3 regions of the Rahnella sp. WP5 genome follow, and region 1 is predicted to be linked to each of the others. Evidence: predicted binding sites of a transcription regulator. Region 1 holds the regulator's gene; each other region holds the start of a gene.
What was found. The regulator PhoB, encoded in region 1, activates phosphate uptake and scavenging genes when phosphate is short. The targets are predictions, from matches to a motif close to CTGTCATAAAACTGNCNNAT.
Positions count from the first base shown of each region.

Region 1 (7,489 bases):
GCAAGACTCATCAATATGTCCGCCAACAGCATTCAAAAATGGGAGCGGGATGAAACCAAACCCACCGGAGCGGCGCTGATCTTACTGATGCTAATTGAAGAAAAAGGTTTACAGATCATCTGCTAAAAGAAGCCACAGCTTGTTGCTGTGGCTTGATTTTTATCCCTTTACGCCGCTTTGGCTGGCCTGTTCCTGAGGAACAATCAACTTCGGCGCCAGCGTAAACATAAACCGGGTACCGACGCCGACTTCACTCATGACTTCGAGTTTGGAGTGGTGATGGCTGAGCGCATGTTTGACGATTGCCAGTCCCAGTCCGCTGCCGCCGGTCTGACGTGAACGGGCTTTATCGACGCGGTAGAAACGTTCGGTCAGGCGCGGCAGGTGCTGCGGCGCAATGCCCGGTCCGTTGTCGCTGATCTGGAACTGTGCGCCATGCGGCGTTTGTTGCCAGCTGACTTCAATCCGTGTCCCCGCTGGCGTGTGGTTAACCGCGTTATACACCAGGTTCGACACCGCGCTGCGCAGTTGATCTTCATTACCAAAGACCTTCAGCTTGTCGTTTACGCGAAACACCACTTCATGCCTGCCGTTGCTTAACGTTTGCACTTCACGTTCGAGCATGCCGAGCATCACCGGAATATCCACTTTCTCGTGCAAATCAATATTCGCTGAGGCTTCGATTTTCGACAGCGTCAGCAGCTGTTTCACCAGCCCGTCCATCCGCCGCGTCTGTTCCTGCATGGTATCCAGCGCTTTAGTGCGGAAAGGCTCTTCCAGCTTGGCGTCTTCCATCATTTCCAGATACCCCTGCAATACCGTCAATGGGGTTCTCAGTTCATGACTGACGTTAGCGAAGAAGTTACGCCGTGCGCCTTCAAGCTGACGCATCTGGGTCACGTCGCGTGCCACCATCAGCAGTTGTCCTTCGGAATAAGGCATGACGCGAAACTCGACATAATGCTCATTATTGAGTTGTAAATTCAGCGCCCGGCTGAAATCGCGGGTCTGGATCCACAGCCGGAATTCCGGATAACGCAACAGGTTGAAGATATGTTGCCCGTTATCTTCCGGCCAGCGGAAACCGAGCAAATCCTGCGCCAGTCCGTTACACCAGAAAATATTGCCTTCTTCAGTGGTCAGCACCACGGCATCCGGCAGCGATTCGGCACCGCTGCGAAAACGTTTGATGAGCTGACCTAATTCGCGACGGCGACGCCGGTTGCGCATCTGCATCTGGTTCAGCCCGTAAAACAGCGGCTCCCAGCTCCAGCGCCCATTCGGTGGCGTAATGCTGCGGTCGAGCCACAGCCAGTGAGAGAGTTTAAGCTGGTTGTAATAATTCCAGCCCAGTGCCGCCATCAGCGACACCAGGAGGAGCCAGCCGAAATGGCCGACGAAAATACCGAGAATTAACGCTGGCAGGCAAAAGAGAAACAATTCACCCGCCAGTCGTTTCCATGACAAACGTTCTAGCACACAGATTCTCCGCTGTGAGGGCTCAATAACGCGTTGAAAAACGGTATCCGGTACCACGAACAGTCTGGATCATTCTGTCATGTCCACTGGTTTCCAGCGCCTTACGTAAACGACGAATATGCACGTCAACCGTGCGATCTTCCACATAAACGTTAGTGCCCCAGACGTTATTGAGCAACTGTTCGCGGCTGTATACACGTTCGGAATGGGTCATAAAGAAGTGTAATAACTTAAATTCGGTCGGCCCCATATCGAGCGCCTGCTCGTTGGCCATCACCCGGTGAGACGACGGATCCAGGCTTAACCCCTGCATGTCGATCACTTCTTCCACCGCCATTGGCGAGATGCGACGCATCACGGCTTTAATGCGGGCAACCAGTTCTTTCGGAGAAAACGGTTTGGTGATGTAATCATCGGCACCCACTTCAAGGCCGCGCACCCGATCTTCTTCTTCACCGCGTGCGGTCAGCATCATCACCGGAATTTCGCGGGTCAGAGCCTCACGTTTAAGATGCTTAATAAACTGAATACCGGAACCGCCAGGTAACATCCAGTCAAGCAGGATCAGTTCAGGGTAAGGTTCAACAAGCTGCCCAATCGCTGAATCAAAATCCTCAGCTTCTACGGCCTGATAGCCATTTTGTTCCAGTACAAAACACACCATTTCACGGATTGGAGCTTCGTCTTCAACCACCAATATACGTCTAGCCATCGTAGGTCCTGCCAATAGGTTAGCGATCTTTTATTTGATTGCGGGCGCCATTATGCGTCAGTTTTGTGACAGATTTATGAATGAAAAGAATGGTTCATTACAGTCAACTATGACAGATAATTTCCGGCCATCTTGCTGAAATTGGTCTGATTTATCGGGGACAGCTTCCCCTGCCGACGTTTATACTTTACCCCATTGTCGTCATCCAGGGTTCATACGGGAGTCTCATGCGCCTGATCCACACCTCAGACTGGCACCTCGGCCAGTACTTTTTCACTAAAAGCCGTGCAGCCGAACATCAGGCATTTTTGCGCTGGCTGACCGGTCAGGTGCAACAACATCAGGTCGACGCCGTGATTGTCGCGGGCGATATTTTCGACACGGGATCCCCACCCAGTTATGCCCGAGAATTGTATAACCGCTTCGTGGTGGAATTACAGCAAACCGGCTGCCAGCTGGTGGTGCTGGCTGGTAACCACGATTCTGTCGCCACGCTCAATGAATCGCGCGAGCTCCTGTCCTGCCTGAATACGCGGGTGATTGCCACCGTCGGTGAAAACCTTTCTGAACAGATTTTAGTGCTCAGTCAGCGTGACGGGAAACCCGGCGCGATACTGTGCGCTATCCCGTTTTTACGCCCGCGTGATCTGCTCGCCAGCCAGGCGGGACAGTCCGGCAGCGACAAGCAACTGGCATTGCAGGAAGCCATCGCCGCGCATTATGACGCGCTCTGGCAGGCTGCGCAGGCCAGACGTGACGAACTGGGCATGCCGCTGCCTATTATTGCGACCGGCCATCTGACGACTGTCGGCGTCAGTACCTCAGATTCCGTGCGCGACATCTATATAGGTACGCTCGATGCGTTTCCGGCGCAGGCCTTTCCGCCGGTCGATTATGTGGCACTGGGTCATATTCACCGTGCACAATGCGTCGCCAAAAACGAACATATCCGTTACAGCGGCTCGCCGATTGCCCTGAGTTTTGACGAACTGAGCAAAGCTAAAAGTGTGTACTTACTTGATTTTGATGGTGCGACGCTCAACGCCATCGACACACTGGAAATCCCGGTTTTCCAGCCGATGCAGATAATCAAAGGCTCGCTGGCGGAAATTGAACACCAACTGGCACAGTTCGAAGGCGGTGATCCGGCCAAACCGGTGTGGCTCGATATTGAAGTCTCCACCCAGGATTATCTCAGCGACATCCAGCGACGCATTCAGGCGCTGACGGAAGATCTGCCGGTAGAAGTCGTGCTGTTACGCCGCAGCAAAGAACAGCGCATCAACAGTATTGAGCAGCAGGAAAAAGAAACCCTCAGCGAACTGAGCGTCAGCGACGTGTTTGAACGACGACTGGCGCTGGAACCGGACCCTGACGAGCCGCGTCAGGCAAGGATGCGCACGTTGTTTGCGCAGGTGGTTGAACAGGTTACCAACGGTCAGAACGCGGAGGACGGCGCACAATGAAAATTCTCAGCCTGCGTTTAAAAAACCTGAACTCGCTGGAAGGCGAATGGAAAATTGATTTCACCGCCGAGCCGTTTGCCAGCAACGGATTATTCGCCATCACCGGCCCGACCGGCGCGGGGAAAACCACCCTGCTCGATGCCATTTGTCTGGCGCTTTATCATCAGACGCCACGGCTGAACATTACACCAAGCCAGAATGAACTGATGACCCGCCACACCGCAGAATCGCTGGCCGAAGTGGAGTTTGAAGTCAAAGGCGTGGGTTACCGCGCTTTCTGGAGCCAGCGCCGCGCCAAAAATTCCCCTGACGGCAATCTGCAGGCACCGAAAGTGGAGCTGGCATTGCTGGCCGACGGCAAAATTCTGGCCGATAAAGTGCGCGACAAACTCGACGCCATCGCCACACTGACCGGGCTGGATTTCGGTCGTTTCACCAAATCCATGATGCTTTCACAGGGGCAGTTCGCCGCGTTTCTGAATGCCGATGCCAACGACCGCGCCGAATTGCTGGAAGAACTGACCGGCACCGAGATTTACGGTCTGCTTTCTCAACGCGTGTTTGAGCAACATAAAGAAGCGCGCATTGCGCTGGACGGTCTGCATCAGCGTATGGCCGGAATCGAACTGCTCAGCGAAGAACAGCGCCAGACGCTCGAAGCACAACGTGCTGAACTGAACACGCAGGAAATCACGCTCAGTCAGCAGGCGCAGCAGCGCCAGCAGGATCTGAACTGGCTGCAACAGTGGCAGCAGGTGCAGCAAAAACAGCAGCAATCTCAGCAACAACTGACCGCCGCAGAGCAGGAAAACCTGACAGCCGCACCGCAGTTACAGCAACTAGCGCGCAGCGAACCGGCAGAAAAACTGCGTCCGTTACTCAATGATCGCCAGCGCTGTCGGGATGACGCGCAGCGCCTTCAGCAATTACTGATACAACTGACGCAGCAGCAGGAGCAGCAGATTGCACAGATGACGCCGCTGAGTCTGGCGGTGGAACAGGCGCACACTGCGCGGCAGAAACAGGCGGAAGAACAGCGTCAGATGCAGACGCTGATCGAAGAAAAAATCCTGCCACTGGATAGCGAAATCGCGCAATGGCGCAAATCGCTGGTGGAAACACAACAGGCGGTCAGCGAGTCGCAGAAACAGGCTGGTGAACATAGCGCGACGCTGCAGCAAATCACGGCGGAACGTCAGAAACTGGATGAGGAAAGCCGCCAGCATCACACCCGTCAGGCCGCGCTGACTGAAGCCCTTAACGTTGCACAACAACGTCAGGCTGAACTGGAAAAACAGTACCCGCAGGTAGTGTTACAGAAACGTCAAACCGAACTCATGCAGCTCCGGCCGGTGCGGCAGCAGCTGTTTTCACTCGCGCAAATCTTCCCGCAACTGAACCAGCGCGTGCAGCAACAGCATAAAGATTTTGCGCAGTACCAGATGCTGCTGGCCGAAGAAGAACTGCGTCTGGGCGCGATCCGTCTGCAATGTCAGAAACAACTGGAACATCTGAACGACGTCAAGGCGCTGCATAAACAGGAAATGCTGATCGTCAGCCTTGAAGCCGAACGCGCGAATTTGCAAAGCGGCAAAGCCTGTCCGCTGTGCGGCTCGACATCACATCCGGCGATTGAACATTATCAGCAGGTTAAACCTTCTGAAACCGCGCAGCGCGTCGAGAAAATGCAACTGGAATTCGATGCAGCAAAAGCCAGCGGTATCGAACTGGCGGCAAAAATTAAAGGCCTGAAAGAGCAACAAACACGGCTGCAAACTCAGCTCGAGCAGGATCAGCAACAACTGAATGCGCATACCCTGAACTGGCAACAACTCAGTGCGCCGCTGAATCTGACGTTTACGCTGCATGATACCGCCGACATCACGCAATGGCTGACCGCCCGCGATGAGGAAGAGCAGCAGTCGCAGGCGCGGCTGAGCCAGCACGAACAGCTGGCGCGGGCTCTGCAACAGGCCAAAGATGCCCTGAACGACGCACTGAATGCACAGCAGAAAGTGCAGCAGCAAAGTGCCTTGCTGACAGAGCGCGTTACCCGGCTGGAAGAGATGCAGGCAAAATCTCAGCAAGACCTCGTGCGGTTGCAAAAGCAACTGGCGGAAGGTGAAAAATCCCTTTCTGAGCTGAATGCCCGACGCCTCGAACTGTTCGGAGAGCGTCAGGTTGCTCAGGTTCGCGAGCACTTACATCAGCAACAACAGGCGACAGAACAAGCGCTGAGTGATGTCCAGACCGCGCTGCATAAGGCGCAGGAACAGCGCGACCAGTTGGCCGGTCAGTTGGCCAGTACGCAGCAGCAACAGTTACAGACCGCCGCACAACTGACGCAGGTGGAACAGGCGTGGCAGCAGGCATTGAGCGCCAGCGGATTTGCGGATGAAGCCGCAGTGAAACTGGCGCTGCTCGACGACGCGTTGCGCCAGCAGCTTCAGCAACGCAAAGAACATCTGCAACAACAACTGGCGCAGGCGCAGGCATTACTGGCGGATGCCCGTCAGCAGCTCGAAAAACATCAGCTTGCCCGTCCTGCACATCTCAGTGAAACCGACAGTGATCTTAACGCCCTGACGGTGCAACAGGCGGAGCTGGCACAACAACTGAAAGTCCTGCAACAACGTCTGGGCGAAGTGAAAAATCAGCTGGAAAGCGACAAGCAACGCCACCATGGTCAGCAGACGCTGATTGCACAGATTGCGCAGGCGCAGCGGACCTGTGATGACTGGGGTTATCTCAACCAGATGATTGGCTCCAGCGACGGCGCGAAATTCCGTAAATTCGCGCAGGGTCTGACGCTCGATCATCTGGTGTATCTGGCCAACCGCCAGCTGGAAAAATTGCACGGACGCTATCTGTTGCAGCGCAAAACCAGCGATGCGCTGGAACTGCAGGTGGTCGATACCTGGCAGGCCGATGCCGTGCGCGATACCCGCACACTATCCGGCGGCGAAAGCTTCCTGGTCAGCCTGGCACTGGCCCTGGCGCTGTCCGATCTGGTCAGCGATAAAACCCGTATCGACTCGCTGTTCCTCGACGAAGGTTTCGGTACGCTCGATGCCGACACGCTGGATACCGCGCTGGATGCGCTCGATAGCCTGAATGCCTCGGGTAAAACCATCGGCGTGATCAGCCATGTCGAAGCAATGAAAGACCGCATTCCGGTACAAATCAAAGTCACCAAAGTGAATGGTCTGGGCATCAGCCGCCTGAGCAGTGAATTTAAAGTCTGACGGCGACTTTCGCGCAGGCATACCGCTAGTGAGATTGCTAGCGGTATGCCCTGTTGTGGATCCTGATTGTGAACACAGGCACAAAAATCGCACCAGCGCAGTGCGTTATCCTTTGCCAACCTGCTGAATTTCCGCTTTTTCGTGCTGATGCGCGTCCCCCGACAAACTGGCACGCCCTGTGCTTAACGTTATGTATACAAGTTGCAGTACAAGTTGCAACGCCTTCATAACCGCTAAGGGAACCGTCCATGAAAAACATCAAACCTGAAGTCGATAAAAAACGCCGCCAGCTGATGAAATGGCTTGCCATCACCGGCGGCGTTTCCACCCTTGGCGGTATGATCCCGACGTCAGTTTTTGCAGCCGACGACGATGAAATTCGTATTGGTTACTGGCCGATTGTCGGCGGTTTGCCGCTGTATGTGGCACTGGAACAGGGCTTTTTTAAACAAGCCGGGCTGAATGTGAAAGGCGTTAAATTCGCCAGTGCCCAGCAAATTGTCGAAGGGATGATCACCGGCAGGATCCACGGTTGCGCCAACGGCACGGCAACCGGCGCGCTGGGACTCGGGGCGATCACCTCACCG
Region 1 covers NZ_KN050721.1:150,163-157,651, reverse strand. Annotated here, with positions in the region: gene EX31_RS22050 (helix-turn-helix domain-containing protein) at 1-126, shown strand, start outside; gene phoR (phosphate regulon sensor histidine kinase PhoR) at 160-1,479, opposite strand; gene phoB (phosphate response regulator transcription factor PhoB) at 1,502-2,191, opposite strand; gene sbcD (exonuclease subunit SbcD) at 2,419-3,657, shown strand; gene sbcC (exonuclease subunit SbcC) at 3,654-6,902, shown strand; gene EX31_RS22025 (ABC transporter substrate-binding protein) at 7,151-7,489, shown strand, end outside.

Region 2 (7,489 bases), on a different contig from region 1:
GCTTATCGATGTTATTGCCGTAAGCCCGTGCGCGGATCACCACATCAAAGGTGGCGGGCAGCGGTTTAACGTAATCAATTTTCACCGACGGTGCCAGATTAGCATCTGACCAGCGTCCCCAGTTTTCAACGGCTGAAACACCGGTAATCGCTTTTACCTGCTCGGGCAATCCCGGCACCATAAAAGCGATGGCTTTCGACTGATAAGTGGTGGCGGAATCATCAATGTTCAGCGTCTTCAGGGTTTGCTGATAAATCGCATTGCTGCCCGAGGTGTCTTTCACGAAGTCCACTTTACCTTTGAAGGTATCGCCGGTGACCTGCACGATCGTCGGCTTCGCCCCGAGGTTCCCCGATGCAACGCACAGACCGGTATTGAGCGACAACTCTGGTGCCCAGACGCGTCCCATTTCGTAGCATTTATCAACCCAGACAAAGTTATCGCTGGTCGCCAGTCCGGCCAGTTGTTTTTTCAGCGGCGTGGACAGATAGACATCAAACATCGGCTCAATTTTGTCTGCCGTGACCTTCAGAATAAACGGCGTTTTGATGGTCATGCCGGAGAAGGTGAAAGTGCTGTCTTTGGTATTCACCGCATAGTCTTTGATGCTGTTCGGGAAGCCCCACTGTTTGATGACCGCCGGTTTCCAGGCATTCACTTTGTCATCAATATTGAGGAACTGCGCAGTCATCGATGTCGCAGAAACACCGCTGCGTCCAAGACCGATGTAGTTGTCGCCGCCCATCATATCCAGTACGGTCGCGCCATTATCCAGGGTGCTGCGTTTCGCACCGTTCAGCTCCCCTGCCGGATGACGCCCGTCGAGTACGAAGAACAGGTCTTTACGGTTCTGTTTGGTCAGAATGTTGTAAGCCGTGTTGTTCATCGCCAGATGATCGGAAGACACCACAATGATGGTGTTATCGAAATAACCGGACTTTTTAATCTTATCGATAAATGCGGCAATCAGTTCCTGACTACAGGACACGGCGCTGAGTGACTGGTTGGCTTTACCGTTCACTTTATATTCCTTGCGGGTACAGCCGCGGGAAATAAAGCCGTCCGGATGATGCGTATCAACGGTCAGCGTGAACAGTGAGAACGGCTTACCTTCCTGACTCAGCGTCACGAATTTTTTGTACACCTCATCCAGCAAGGTGTCGTCATACCAGCCCCAGTCATTTTTATAAGACGGGTCCGCCACAGTCGGACGCAATTCGTTGTAACCATAAAGATGGTCGAAACCATGGGATTTCAGGAAGGTCCCTTTGCCTGCGAAAGCCAGTTCAGCGCCCTGATAGAAATAGTTGGTATAACCTGCACCTTTGAGCACATCGCCAAGACAGACGTTTTCAGGGTAGAAAGTCGCCAGTGCGCTGGAGGCATTACCATCAAACGGCGCAAACAGCGGGATCCCACACTGAGAAGCCACCATACCTGCGATGGTATAGCCAGTGCCCGGCAACTGTTTGGTGTTCGTAAAATCGGTACTCTGCGCTTTATGGCGGTTTAATTCGGTGGTCAGGCCGGGGAAGACTTTGTCATCAAAATACGTGCGTTCCAGACTCTCGCCGTAGATATAAACCAGGTTAGGCTTTTTCGCGCCTTTAATGGCTTTTTCGGGCACTTTGTAATAGGTACTAAAATCTGCACCGCTGCCTGAGATTTGCGTTTTGACCAGACGGGAGATGTTCTGGAATGCCTGTGTGGAACCGACAGAAAAGACCGCCAGCACCACGGCCAGCGCACTGTAGACCGCGCTGCTGTTTTTGGCACGACGCTGCTTCAGCCCCCACGCCAGCAAAGCAAATACGCTGACAAGCCCTGCCAGTAAACCGATAAATGGCAGGATATATTTATTGAGCCCCGCCCCTTTCAGGCTACTGGTGACGGTATATAACACCGCGTCCGTGATGCCTTCACCGGTGAAATAATTGCTGCCGATCAGGATGACGTTAAGAATGACGTAAAGCCCGAGGAAAAACAGCACCAGTGAAAACCAGACACGGCTGGCCGACGCCCGCGTGACGTAGAGAAAAATAGAAGAAAGAAATAATACGAAGGAAATTATCTCAGAAGCCATTTCAGCACCCTGTCTGATTTAAACAATAAACTCTACGACCCATTTCTGCTGTTTTGCGAGCAGCGCCGACGGTTCAACTCATCGAGCGAATGACCCGTTTGTCATTCACTTACTTCATCCCTGAGACAGGAAAATTCATGCCAAAAACGGATAGCGCTATATAGCCTGTTGATCCTGGTGGGTCAACGCCTTAACACGGCTTCAGGCCACTGATGTGCCCAAAAAAACTGACGTTTTACAAATTCATGACAGCTAATTCCGCATGATACCTCAGAAAATTAACTTTCCGGTCACCTTTCTGTAAGAATTGCATGATAGCGGAATACTGTGGGCGAAATGTGGAGGCAGGTTGAAAATGCGGAAAAAAGTTGGCGGGAACGCCCGCAATACGGGGTATCGCGGGCATTGAAGATGAAAAATCAGATTCCTCCGAGATAAGCTTTCCGCACCTCCTGATTATGTAAAAGTTCCTCGCCTGAACCGCTAAGACGAATTTGTCCGTTGACCATCACATAACCCCGGTCAGAAAGCCTGAGCGCATGATGCGCATTTTGCTCCACCAGAAAGATAGTCATGCCGTTTTTTGCCAGTTCGCGTAAGGTCTGGAAAATCTGTTTAACGATAATAGGCGCCAGCCCAAGACTCGGTTCATCGAGCAGTAACAGCTTCGGGCGACTCATCAGCGCACGGGCAATCGCCAGCATTTGCTGTTCACCACCGGACATGGTCATCGCCCGTTGTTTACGGCGTTCCTTCAGGCGCGGGAATAACTCAAACATGGTGTGCAGATCTTCTGCCGCGTGTTTATTCCCGACGGGAATGGTGCCCATCAGCAGGTTTTCTTCCACGGTCATATCCGGAAAAACACGTCGCCCTTCCGGCGATTGCGCTATGCCAGCCGAAGCCACAAAGTGTGTCGATTTGCGGCTGATATCTTCCCCGCGAAACAGGATCTGCCCGCTCTGTATACGTGGCTGGCCGAATATCGACATCAGCAGCGTTGATTTCCCGGCACCGTTGGCACCAATCAACGCCACCGTTTCCCCCTCACTGACCTGCAAAGAGACCTGCTGTAATGCCTGAATCGCCCCGTAATACACATTCACATCACGAAATTCCAGCATCGCGTCGCTCATAAGCTGACCTCGTCGTCTTCATCAGCACCCAGATACGCGGCAATGACTTTCTCATCGTTCTGAATAGCCTGCGGTATTCCTTCGGCAATCACGTCGCCGTGGTCGAGCACGATAATGTGGTCGGAAATGTCCATCACCATGCCCATATCATGTTCGATCAGCAGCACGGTGATGTCGTGATGATCACGCAGGAAGCGGATAATTTTGCTCAGCGTACGTGTTTCAACCGGATTCAGACCGGCTGCCGGTTCGTCCAGGCAAATCATTTCCGGCGCGGTACACATCGCACGGGCGATTTCCAGCCGGCGCTGCTGACCGTAAGACATTTCCCCTGCCAGCCGGTTGGCACAATCCACCAGTTCCACCACTTCCAGCCAGTAAAATGCGCGGTCCAGCGCCTGATTTTCCGCACGGCGATAACCCGGCGTATTGAGCACACCGGCAATCAGGTTGCGGTTGGTTTGCATGTGCTGAGCCACCAGCAGATTTTCAACCACCGACATTTCACGAAACAGCCGGATATTCTGAAAGGTACGCGCCAGCCCGGCGCGGTTAACCAGGTGTGTACCGCCGAACATTTTGTAGAAAATACGTTTGCCCAGTTGCGCCGGTTTTATCCAGTCATCAGGCTGAAATTTCTGCCCGAGCACCTGGATTACATTGGTCGTCCGGCGGCGCGTATTGAGCAAAATATTGCCGCCGGACGCTTTATAAAAACCTGTCAGGCAATTAAACACCGTGGTTTTTCCTGCGCCGTTCGGGCCGATCAGCGCGGTAATCGATCCGCGTTTCACCGCAAGATTCACATCGTTCAGCGCCTTAATGCCGCCGAAATGCATGCGCAAATGCTCGACACTCAGGATGTTGTTATCCGCTAACGCTTCGCTCATGGCGCGACTCCTTTACGCACGGCAAACCCGCTGCGGCTGATGCGGATCAACCCGCGTGGCCGCCAGATCATCATCACCACCATTAAAACGCCGAACAGCAATACGCGATATTCGGCAAAGCTGCGCAACAGTTCCGGCGCGACGGTCAGCACAAATGCCGCCAGCACCACGCCGATGGTTGAGCCCATACCGCCCAAAACCACAATAGCGAGAATCAGTGCAGATTCGAAAAAGGTGAAAGAGGTCGGATTAACGAAGCCCTGATACGTGGCGAAAAACACGCCCGCAATTCCGGCCGTGGAAGCCCCGAGGGTAAAGGCAGACAGCTTGACCAGCACATGATTCAGCCCCATCGCGCGGCAGGCAATCTCATCCTCACGCAGCGCTTCCCACGCGCGGCCAATCGGCATGCGGGTCAGCCGGTGTTTGATAAACAACACCAGCAACACCACCAGAACCAGCACGGCATAGATGAAGATAAATTTCATATTCGGGTTGTAGGTCAGATGGAAAAACTCGTGGAACGGCACGCCACCCTCCTTCGCCCGCCGGCCAAACTCCAGCCCGAAAAAGGTGGGCGGAGGCGCGGAAACACCGTTCGGGCCGCCGGTAAACGACAACCAGTTGGTCAGCACCAGCCGGATGATTTCACCGAAACCTAACGTCACGATCGCCAGATAGTCGCCGTGCATACGCAGCACCGGGAAACCCAGCAACGCACCGGCCAGCGCGGCCATCACCGCCGCCAGCGGCAGCATCGACCAGAAGCCGAGGCCGAGATACTGATACCCCAGCGCCAGCCCGTAAGCCCCGATGGCGTAAAACGCCACATACCCCAGATCGAGCAAACCGGCCAGTCCGACCACGATATTCAGCCCGAGGCCGAGCAACACATAAATCAGTCCCAGAATGGCGACCGTCAGAATGTATTTGGTGGCGACGAACGGGAAGAAAATGGCCAGCACAATCAGCAGCGGAATAACCCAGCGCAGATGACTTTTATAATCCGGCGACCGGACATAGACGCCCGCGCTGTCGGATTCGAAACGCGCACGCATTTTCTGCCCGGCCGTGGTTTCTAAAAATGCACTGAGCAGGAAGCGGCCCGTCATCACCGCAGCAATGATCCAGACCAGCCTCTGGCTATGAAAGTTAAAGCTGTAACCATCGAGCACCACGCCGACCACCGGCCCGAAAATAATCAGCGCCACCAGCCCGGCAAAAATGGCATCCAGCAGACAGCGTTTAAATGAAAATCCGCTGTTCACAGCAGTTTGTGACATCATTTTATTTCCCTCACACTTTCGTCACGACCGGACGGCCCAGCAGGCCCTGAGGGCGGAAAATGAGGATCACCACCAGCAATCCAAAGGAGAACACATCTTTGTAATCGGAATTCACCATGCCCGAGAACTGCGCTTCGGCAATCCCCAGGATCAGCCCGCCCAGCATCGCGCCGGGTAATGAACCAATGCCGCCGAGCACCGCCGCAGTAAAAGCTTTGATGCCGATGATGAAACCGGCGTAGAAATCAAACGTGCCGTAGTTCATGGTCACCAGAACCCCGGCCAGTCCGGCCATCGCTGCGCCAATCATGAAGACCAGCGAGATAATGCGGTCAGTGTTAATACCCAAAATGGAAGCCATTTTTCTGTCCTGCTGCACCGCACGACACATACGACCAAGTTTGGTATTACTGATAATCCACGATAAAACCAGCATGCCAGCCAGCGACGCCACCAGAATGAAAATTTTGGTGTAGGTCATCTGGACAAAACTTTCGCCGATATGAAAACGGAATGCGCCATCCAGCATGGTCGGAATGCCCTGCTGTCGCGGCCCCTGACTGATTTGCGCGTAATTTTGTAAGATAAGTGACATGCCGATAGCAGAAATCAGCGGTGCAAGACGGGTCGAATTACGCAGCGGCTTATAGGCAATGCGTTCAATCGCCCAACCATACACGCCGGTGACCACGATGGTGAACACCAGCGTGCCCAGGATCAGTAGCGGAAAAGAGTGAAGCCCGAAGAAGGAAAGCAGCGCCAGCGCGATGGCACAGAGGTAAGCCGAAATCATATACACTTCGCCGTGTGCAAAGTTGATCATGCCGATAATGCCGTAAACCATGGTGTAGCCGATGGCAATGAGACCGTAGACAGCACCGAGCGTAATGCCATTAAACAGTTGTTGCAGGAAGAATGAATCCATAAATACGCAGTCTCTTTTTGTGACCGCGCCTGGCTAAGGGCGCATTCATTAAAGCTGATAAAGCGTTATCGTTGCAGCCAGTTTGGACCCGGCCAGCGCACAAGAGCCGGAGCGTACATTAAGTACGTGAGCCAGTTCTTTCATAAAGAGTGAGCACTGCCCGGGTTCAAAATGGCAAATAAGAGTGCTTTATTCCTTAACTTCCTGATATTTGCCTTTGTCATCCCATTTATAAACCACGTAATCAGAGACTTTCAGGTCGCCTTTACTGTCCCAGGCTTTTTTGCCCATGACGGTATCGACGCTGTTGGCTTTAAGCCAGGCGCTGGCTTTGGCGGAATCGCTGCCGCCGGTGGCTTTGAATGCCGCGGCAATAGCCTGAACGGAGGCATAGGAGTAAAGGGTGTAGCCTTCCGGCTCGAACTTGCTGGCGCGGAATTTATCGATAACGACTTTGCCTTCCGGGATCAGACGCGGGTCTTTGCCGAAGGTCATCAGAATCCCGTTGGTATATTGCGGGCCGCCTGCGGCGGTGACCATTTCTTCGTTGACGATACAGTCGCCGGAGAAGAACGTGGCCTGCACGCCCTGCTCACGCATCTGGCGTACCAGCGGACCGGCTTCAGGATGGCAACCGCCGAAGAACACCACATCCGGTTTCTGCGCACTGATTTTGGTGACCAGCGCGTTGAAATCTTTTTCGCCGCGCGATAACCCTTCATACATCACTTCTTTCACGCCACGCTTGTTGAGCGCCGCTTTGGTGGCATCCGCCAGCCCCTGCCCGTAGGTGTCTTTGTCGTGGATAATGACCACTTTTTTGGCTTTCAGCTTGTCGATGATGTAATCACTGGCAACCTGCCCCTGCTGGTCGTCACGTCCGCACATGCGGAACATGTCGTTCATGCCACGTTCGGTGATTTGCGGGTTAGTGGATCCCGGCGTGATGGCGATAATTCCGGCATCGTTGTACACCTCAGATGCGGGCATGGTAGAAGATGAACAAAAATGCCCGACCACCGCCTGCACTTTATCCTGATCAACAAGACGGTTAGCGACCGCAACGGCCTGTTTCGGTTCGCAGGCATCATCGCCCTGCACCAGTTTGATTTTCTCGCCGTTGATTCCGCCAGCGGCATTAATGTCTTCAGCGGCCTGTGTGGCACCAT
Region 2 covers NZ_JQJR01000019.1:15,651-23,139, forward strand. Annotated here, with positions in the region: gene opgB (phosphatidylglycerol--membrane-oligosaccharide glycerophosphotransferase) at 1-2,083, opposite strand, end outside; gene EX31_RS15605 (ABC transporter ATP-binding protein) at 2,503-3,219, opposite strand; gene EX31_RS15610 (ABC transporter ATP-binding protein) at 3,216-4,109, opposite strand; gene livM (high-affinity branched-chain amino acid ABC transporter permease LivM) at 4,106-5,392, opposite strand; gene EX31_RS15620 (ABC transporter permease subunit) at 5,406-6,320, opposite strand; gene EX31_RS15625 (branched-chain amino acid ABC transporter substrate-binding protein) at 6,510-7,489, opposite strand, start outside.
Region 2: opgB (phosphatidylglycerol--membrane-oligosaccharide glycerophosphotransferase) is a predicted target of PhoB. The motif match lies at 2,316-2,335, and genes of this name have one in related genera.

Region 3 (7,489 bases), on a different contig from region 1:
GAATACGTTGAGGCGTATTACATTGTGGGATTGCTGGCTGAACTGTTTTTGCAACGCTCGCCCGGCGAAAAAATCCTTCATGATCCGCGTCTGGTCTGGAATACCCGCGACATTGTCAGCGCCAGACACGGTATCGCCATCGAAACCAAAACCGGCCATGCCTTCATCAAAGAAAGAATGCGCAGTGAAAACGCTATTTACGGCGGTGAAATGAGCGCCCATCACTACTTCCGCGATTTTGGTTACTGCGACAGCGGGATGATCCCGGCCTTGCTGGTACTACAACATCTCAGCCAGTGCAGCCGGAAAATGTCCGGACTGATTGCTGCCCGTAAAGCCCTTTTCCCGGTATCCGGCGAAATCAATATCTCCGTCAGTCAGCCCGCTGAGGCCATCAGCCGTGTCCGCGACCATTACCAACATCTGGCGCTAAGTATCCGCCAGACTGACGGGCTGAGTATGGAATTCGATAACTGGCGGTTTAATTTGCGCGCTTCCAATACTGAGCTGCTCCTGCGCCTCAACGTCGAAACCCGACAATCCACCGCGCTGTTAGCTGAAATCACCGGAAAACTGCTCGCCCTTGCCGGGGCGTAACCGCTCATCTTTTTGTTTTAAAGGACAACGTTATGTCAGGCTTAACACTCAAAAATATCAAAAAATACTATGACAAAACTGTCGTGATCCCCGATTTGTCTCTGGAGATCCATTCCGGTGAGTTTCTGGTACTGGTCGGTCCGTCGGGATGCGGGAAATCAACGTTACTGCGCATGATTGCCGGGCTGGATGCGCTGAGCGACGGGACTATTCACATTGAAGAAACTGATGTGACGGATTTACCCGCCGGGAAGCGCGGTCTGTCGATGGTATTTCAGTCCTACGCGCTTTATCCGCACATGACCGTCAGACAGAATCTGGCATTTGGTCTGAAAAATATCCGCACGCCGCCGGAAGAAATTGCCCGACGCATAAGCGAAGCGGCCCTGATCCTGCGGCTGGACGACATGCTCGACCGGTTACCGCAAAATCTTTCCGGCGGACAGCGTCAGCGCGTCGCTATCGGGCGTTCCATTGTTCAGCAGCCGAAAGTTTTTTTGTTTGATGAACCGCTGTCGAACCTTGATGCCGCGCTGCGTGTGCAGATGCGTCAGGAAATCAGTCAGCTACATGCCCGTCTGAAAAACACCATGATTTACGTGACCCACGATCAGGTCGAGGCCATGACACTGGCGGACCGGATAGTGGTGCTTAACAAAGGTCACATTGAGCAAATTGGCACGCCGGTTGAGCTGTATAATTGCCCGGCCAGCCTGTTCGTCGCCGGTTTTATCGGTACGCCGAAAATCAATGTGATCCCGGCACAAGTCGTCGGCCGCCAGCTGAGTATTGACGGCCAGCCGATGTACCCGCTGGAGGATAAATTCCCGGCGGCGCAGGATGGACAAATGGTGTCGCTGGCCATCCGCCCTGAGCTGTTGCGCCTGAATGAAGTGACGGATCATGCATTTGAAGTTTTGGTTGATTTCACTGAATTGCAGGGTGATTCCACGCTGGTATATGCGCGCGTTGGTGAGCACATCCTGAAAATGAAATCGTCGAAACAGCTCTCCTTTGCTAAAAACACACCGCTCAGGTTCGGGTTTAATGCTGCCAGTGTTTTACTGTTTGATGAAGCAGGCAGGCGTATCCTCCCCGACGCCGCGTAAAAACAAAAAAGGCACCTTCCGGTGCCTTCCCAACGAAGATAAATCAAAGTCAGATGTTTTTAGCCAGCTGCGCTTTGTGTTTGTTTTCACTCAGCATGGTCAGTAACAGCAACAGAACAGCCAGCACACAACCGGCGATCATCACGATAAAGCCACCGTCCCAGCCAAAATAATCCACGGTATAACCGACAATGGCGCTGGCCGCGACCGAGCCGCCCAGATAACCAAACAGTCCGGTAAAGCCCGCGGCGGTACCGGCTGCTTTCTTCGGTGCCAGTTCCAGCGCATGTAACCCAATCAGCATCACCGGCCCGTAAATCAGGAAACCGATGGTGATCATACAGGCCATATCAATACCCGGATTGCCGACCGGATTCAGCCAGTAAACGACGGTAGCGATAGTCACCAGCACCATGAAGAACACGCCGGTGGCACCACGATTGCCTTTGAAAACTTTATCCGACATCCAGCCACACAGCAGCGTGCCGGGAATGCCAGCGTATTCATAAAGGAAATACGCCCACGAGGATTTATCCAGCGCGAAATGCTTCACTTCTTTCAGATACGTTGGTGACCAGTCGAGAATGCCGTAACGCAGCAGATAGACAAAGACGTTAGCCAGTGCGATATACCACAGCAATTTGTTCGGCAAAATGTACTGCATGAAAATCTGTTTCGCCGTCAGTTCCTGCTCGGCGGACTCTTTCACATAGTCCGGCGGATAATCGTTTTTGTATTCTTCAATGGGCGGCAGACCACAGGATTGCGGTGTATCGCGCATGGTCATGAAGGCAAACACCGCCAGCAGAATCGCGCCGAAGGCAGGCATATACAGCGCTGCATGCCAGTCGTTAAACCACGCCATACCGAGCAGGAACAGCAGCGGAGGAATACCGCCGCCGACGTTATGCGCACAGTTCCACACCGACACCACGCCGCCGCGTTCTTTCTGCGACCACCAGTGCACCATCGTACGTCCGCACGGCGGCCAGCCCATGCCCTGGAACCAGCCGCACAGGAACAGCAACACAAACATGATGGCAATGCTTGAGGTTGCCCACGGCACGAAGCCCATAAACAACATCACGGCCGCCGCCAGAATCAAACCGGCGGGCAGAAATACGCGCGGATTCGAACGGTCAGACACCGAACCCATGATGAATTTTGAGATGCCATAAGCAATGGAAATCCCGGACAGTGCGAACCCTAAGTCTCCACGGGAGAAGCCCTGATCAATCAGATAAGGCATGGCCAGCGCGAAGTTTTTGCGCACCAGATAGTAGGCCGCATAACCGAAGAAAATCCCCATGAAGATTTGCCAGCGGAGACGGCGGTACAGCGGATCGACGTGAGCCTCATCAACAGGAGCTTTGTGGGGCGCGGGTTTAAAGATACTGAGCATAAATGCCTCCGATGGCATAAATCAGGGCGGACTCATCATGAGCCACGGACGAAATGGCGGAGCCAATGTGTTCCAAAACGAACATCATTTTAGCCATTCGCGCACAAACGAACTGTGATTTATGACGAAAATGTTACATTTTTATTACATAGGGAGGCGATTTTGTGAGCGAGGGTGACAATAAGAAACAAAAAAAGCGGAGCCTGAGCTCCGCCTGATATTTTCACACGGTCTGAAATTATTGAATTTTCAGTGTGCTGATAATGGCTTCCGCATCGGTCTGCGCCTGCTGCTGATTATCAGCAGGCAGAGTAATTTGCAGGGTCAGCAGATGGCTGTCGACCTTGCCCAAAACGATAGACGAATAGGCTTTCTGACCAGCAGAAGTGATCACGCTGTCGTACTGCTGCAATGTCTGGCCGTTGACCTGAATAGATTTATTGGTGACGACTTGCAGATTGGTATCGCGCGCTTTTTGCTGATCCTGTAAACGACCCGCCAGAACGTCCAGTGATTCCGGGGTGTTATCACCCAAAATGACAATCACCGCTTTCTGTCCGGTGCTGTCTGCATACACGTGCATATTATTTGCCTGTGTGCCCAGTTTACCGCTCTGGTCGCTCATTCCCTGCGGCAGGGAGAAGGTGACTTTGCCGTCCAGCAGGCTGACCGGCGTGGTGGCTGCCGTGGCTGCGGCCGCTGGTGCGCCTTTATCTGCGGCAGGTGCATCGGTCGACTTACCGTCACACGCAGCCAGACCGGCGATCAGTACTGCCATTCCCATCATTTTCGCGATATTACGCATCGGGCTTCCTTAAGTGGCCTGTTCACCAGGCTTACATGTTGACTTAACAGCCTTTATGGCAACCTATTCAGGCCACAAATGCAAGTCAGATTATGGCGCCATTTGTGTCTTCCCGGCGACCCGGTTTAGTGCGCACTGATGGCGGAATGCGGGTTGTTTCCTTGTGCTGATAAACGCTTAAGCAGCATATTCAGCAGCATGCCGTACATCGGCAGGAAGAACACCAGGCAGATCAGCACCTTGAAGGTGTAATCCACCATCGCTATTTCTACCCAGTGCTGTGCCATAAAGGCATCGCTGCTTTTGTAGAAAGCGCTAAAGAAGAAGGACAGGGTATCGCTGATATTGCCGAGGAACATTGAGGCGACCGGTGCTATCCACCAGCGGCGGTTCTGGCGCAGGCGGTTAAACACATGAACGTCAAGAATTTGCCCCAGCACATACGCCATAAAACTGGCGGTGGCGATACGGGCGACCATGATATTCAGGCTGCTGAGCGCTTCCACGCCTTGCCATTGCGCTTCAAAGAATAACGCCGAGATGACATAGGAAATGGCCAGTGCAGGCACCATCACGGACAGAATAATCCGTCGTGCCAGCGGCGCGCCAAATATACGGACGGTCAGATCGGTAGCCAGAAAAATAAACGGGAAAGTGAACGCGCCCCAGGTGGTATGGAAACCAAAAATGGAAACGGGTAACTGAACCAGATAGTTACTGGAGGTGATGATGGCGATGTGGAATAGCGAAAGCCATATCAGCGCGGAAAACCGCTGCTGAGCAGTAAAAGAGTACATATATGTGACCTTTTTTTATGAATAAATTGGGGTGAGGGAACCCAAGAAAATTTTTACTTTCGCACCCGTAATGGCGTGCGGCGCGCATAGTACCTGTTTGCGCACCGTTTGCGCAACAGATCTACCGGTTAATTTTAGCGCAATCAGCCGTGTTTGTTGCGCCAGAAAACCAGCGGGTTAAACTATCCGCCTTTGCCAAACAACCGCCCATTCACGTATGTAGATGTTGAGACACGAAATGACCGACCCCTTTATCAATCCTGACCATCAGCTTGATGCGTTGGGTCTGCGTTGCCCGGAGCCAGTGATGATGGTTCGTAAAGCGGTACGCACCATGCAAGACGGCGAAACGTTATTGATCATCGCTGATGATCCGGCAACGACCCGCGATATCCCCGGTTTCTGCCGTTTTATGGAACATACGCTGCTGGCCTCGGATACCGAAACTCAGCCTTATCGCTATTTGATTTGCAAAGGTCTGTTGGAAAAACAGGGCTGATGGCTCAGCCCGTGTTGTTTATTTCGATTTATTGCGCAACAGCCTTAACGCATTGGCGGTCACCAGCGCCGTTGCGCCGGAATCCGCCAGCACCGCCAGCCACAATCCGGTCAATCCCATCAGCGTGGTGACCAGGAAAATCGCTTTCAGCCCCAGCGCAATCGTGATGTTCTGACGGATATTCGCCCGTGTAGCACGCGAAAGGCTGATCATCTGCGCCAGCCCGCTCAGGCGGTTATGCGTCAGTGCCGCATCCGCCGTTTCCAGTGCGACGTCCGTTCCGCTTCCCATCGCAATACCGATAGTCGCGGCTTTCATGGCGGGCGCATCGTTAATGCCGTCACCGACCATGGCCACCGGTTTCAGTGCATTCAGCGCGGTGACTGCTGAGACTTTATCCGCAGGCAGTAAGCCCGCACGGAAATCAATGCCGAGCCGGTCAGCGATAGTTTTCGCCGCCCGCGGATTGTCGCCGGTCAGCATGACCGCCGACACGCCGAGCGCTTTCAGTTTCTGCAATGCCTCGGCCGCGTCATCCCGCAGACGATCCTGCATGGCAATCAGCCCGATCGCGTTTTCTTCCTGCAACACCACCACCACGGTTTTTCCGGTGGATTCCCAGTCAGTAATTTGCGCGAGGGTTTCTGCCGTCAGGCTGTTTTCAGCCACACTTTTCGGTGCCAGCACCTGAATTTTGCGGCCTGAAACGAGGCCTTCCACGCCGGAACCGGCCAGCGCGCGGCGATCCTGCGCCGTGAGCGGTAGCGGATTACTGGTTTTTGCACGGGCCAAAATCGCCTGCGCCAGCGGGTGATGCGAACCTTCTTCCACCGCTGATGCCAGACTTAATACTTCGCCTTCGCTTGCGCCGTTCAGCAGTAAAACGTCGGTAACTTCAGGTTTGCCTTCGGTCAGCGTACCGGTTTTATCCAGGGCAACGGTTTGAATCAGCGCCAGCTGTTCCAGCGCTGCACCGCCTTTAATCAATGCACCCTGACGCGTGGCTGCTGCCAGCCCGGACGTAATCGCTGCTGGCGTCGAAATCACCAGCGCACACGGACAGCCAATCAGCAGCAGCGTCAGCCCGCGGTAAATCCAGGTTTCCCACGATAGCCCCATCGCCAGTGGCGGCACGATAATCACCAGCAACGACATCAGCATAATGACCGGCGTGTAATAGCGGCTGAAAGTATCGAGGAAACGCTCGATCGGCGCACGGCGTTCATCGGCTTCTTCAATCAGTTGCAAAATGCGGTCAATGGCGCTGTTGCCCGGCGCGGAAGCCACTTCGAGGCGTGCCAGCCGGTCAACGCACAGGCTGCCTGCGGGGACTTTTTCACCGGGCAGATGATCCACCGGAACTGATTCGCCGGTCAGCGCGCTTTCGTCGAAACTGGCGGCGATTTGTAAAACAGCGTCGGCAGGCAGGCGTGCACCTGCCGCGATTTCAATGATATCGCCGGGGCGCAAGCTGCTGACCGGCACGGTTTCAGATTTGCCATTCACAATGCGGACAGCGGTATCCGGGATCAGCGCCATCAGCGCTTTTACGCCGCTGCGTGCCCGGCTGGAGGCAAAAGCCTCAAGGCGTTCGCCCACCATAAACAGCAACAGAACCATGGCGGCTTCGGCTGTCGCACCGATAAAGAGTGCGCCGATCGCGGCGATACTCATCAGCGTTTCGATGGCGAATGGCGAACCGGCGCGGGTCTGGCGAATCGCCTGACGCAGTACCGGCCAGAGCCCGACCAGTGTCGTGGCGATAAACGCGATTTTACCCAGTTGCGGGTTGAAATGATCGAGCACCCAGCTCAGCAGCATCAGAACCGAAAGAGCGATCAGCGGCAGCGCTTCCTGCAAACGGGAAGGTTCGGCGGTGGGTTTTTCCTGCGGTTTGTCGAGCGATTGCAGGGTAAAACCTGCGGCGGTAACGGCATTTTGCACGGGTTGGGTGATATCAAAACCTGCATCAATCACCAGCTTTTCAGTAGCGAACAGCACTTTAGCGTGGCTGATACCATCAATACCGGAAACGGCTTTTTCAATTTTTCGGGCACAGGCAGGGCAGTCCATACCTTGTACTTTCCAGCTGTATTGCTGACTGCCGGAAAGCGGTGAGGCGGGTTCGTCTTCGCCCGGCGAACCTTCGGCGTTGCCATCGTCCGATGTATGTGAGTGCTCACCTGTTTTTGGCGCACAGCAGCTGTCAGTGGTGGAGCAGGCGGAAACCGCCAGCGGGGTTTTTTCGCTACAGCAGCCAGCCGGATGTGTGCCGGGCTG
Region 3 covers NZ_JQJR01000016.1:61,766-69,254, reverse strand. Annotated here, with positions in the region: gene EX31_RS14880 (phosphohexomutase domain-containing protein) at 1-597, shown strand, start outside; gene EX31_RS14875 (ABC transporter ATP-binding protein) at 630-1,706, shown strand; gene glpT (glycerol-3-phosphate transporter) at 1,756-3,108, opposite strand; gene EX31_RS14865 (DcrB family lipoprotein) at 3,347-3,913, opposite strand; gene EX31_RS14860 (7-cyano-7-deazaguanine/7-aminomethyl-7-deazaguanine transporter) at 4,039-4,710, opposite strand; gene tusA (sulfurtransferase TusA) at 4,949-5,209, shown strand; gene EX31_RS14850 (zinc/cadmium/mercury/lead-transporting ATPase) at 5,228-7,489, opposite strand, start outside.
Region 3: glpT (glycerol-3-phosphate transporter) is a predicted target of PhoB. The motif match lies at 3,239-3,258, and genes of this name have one in related genera.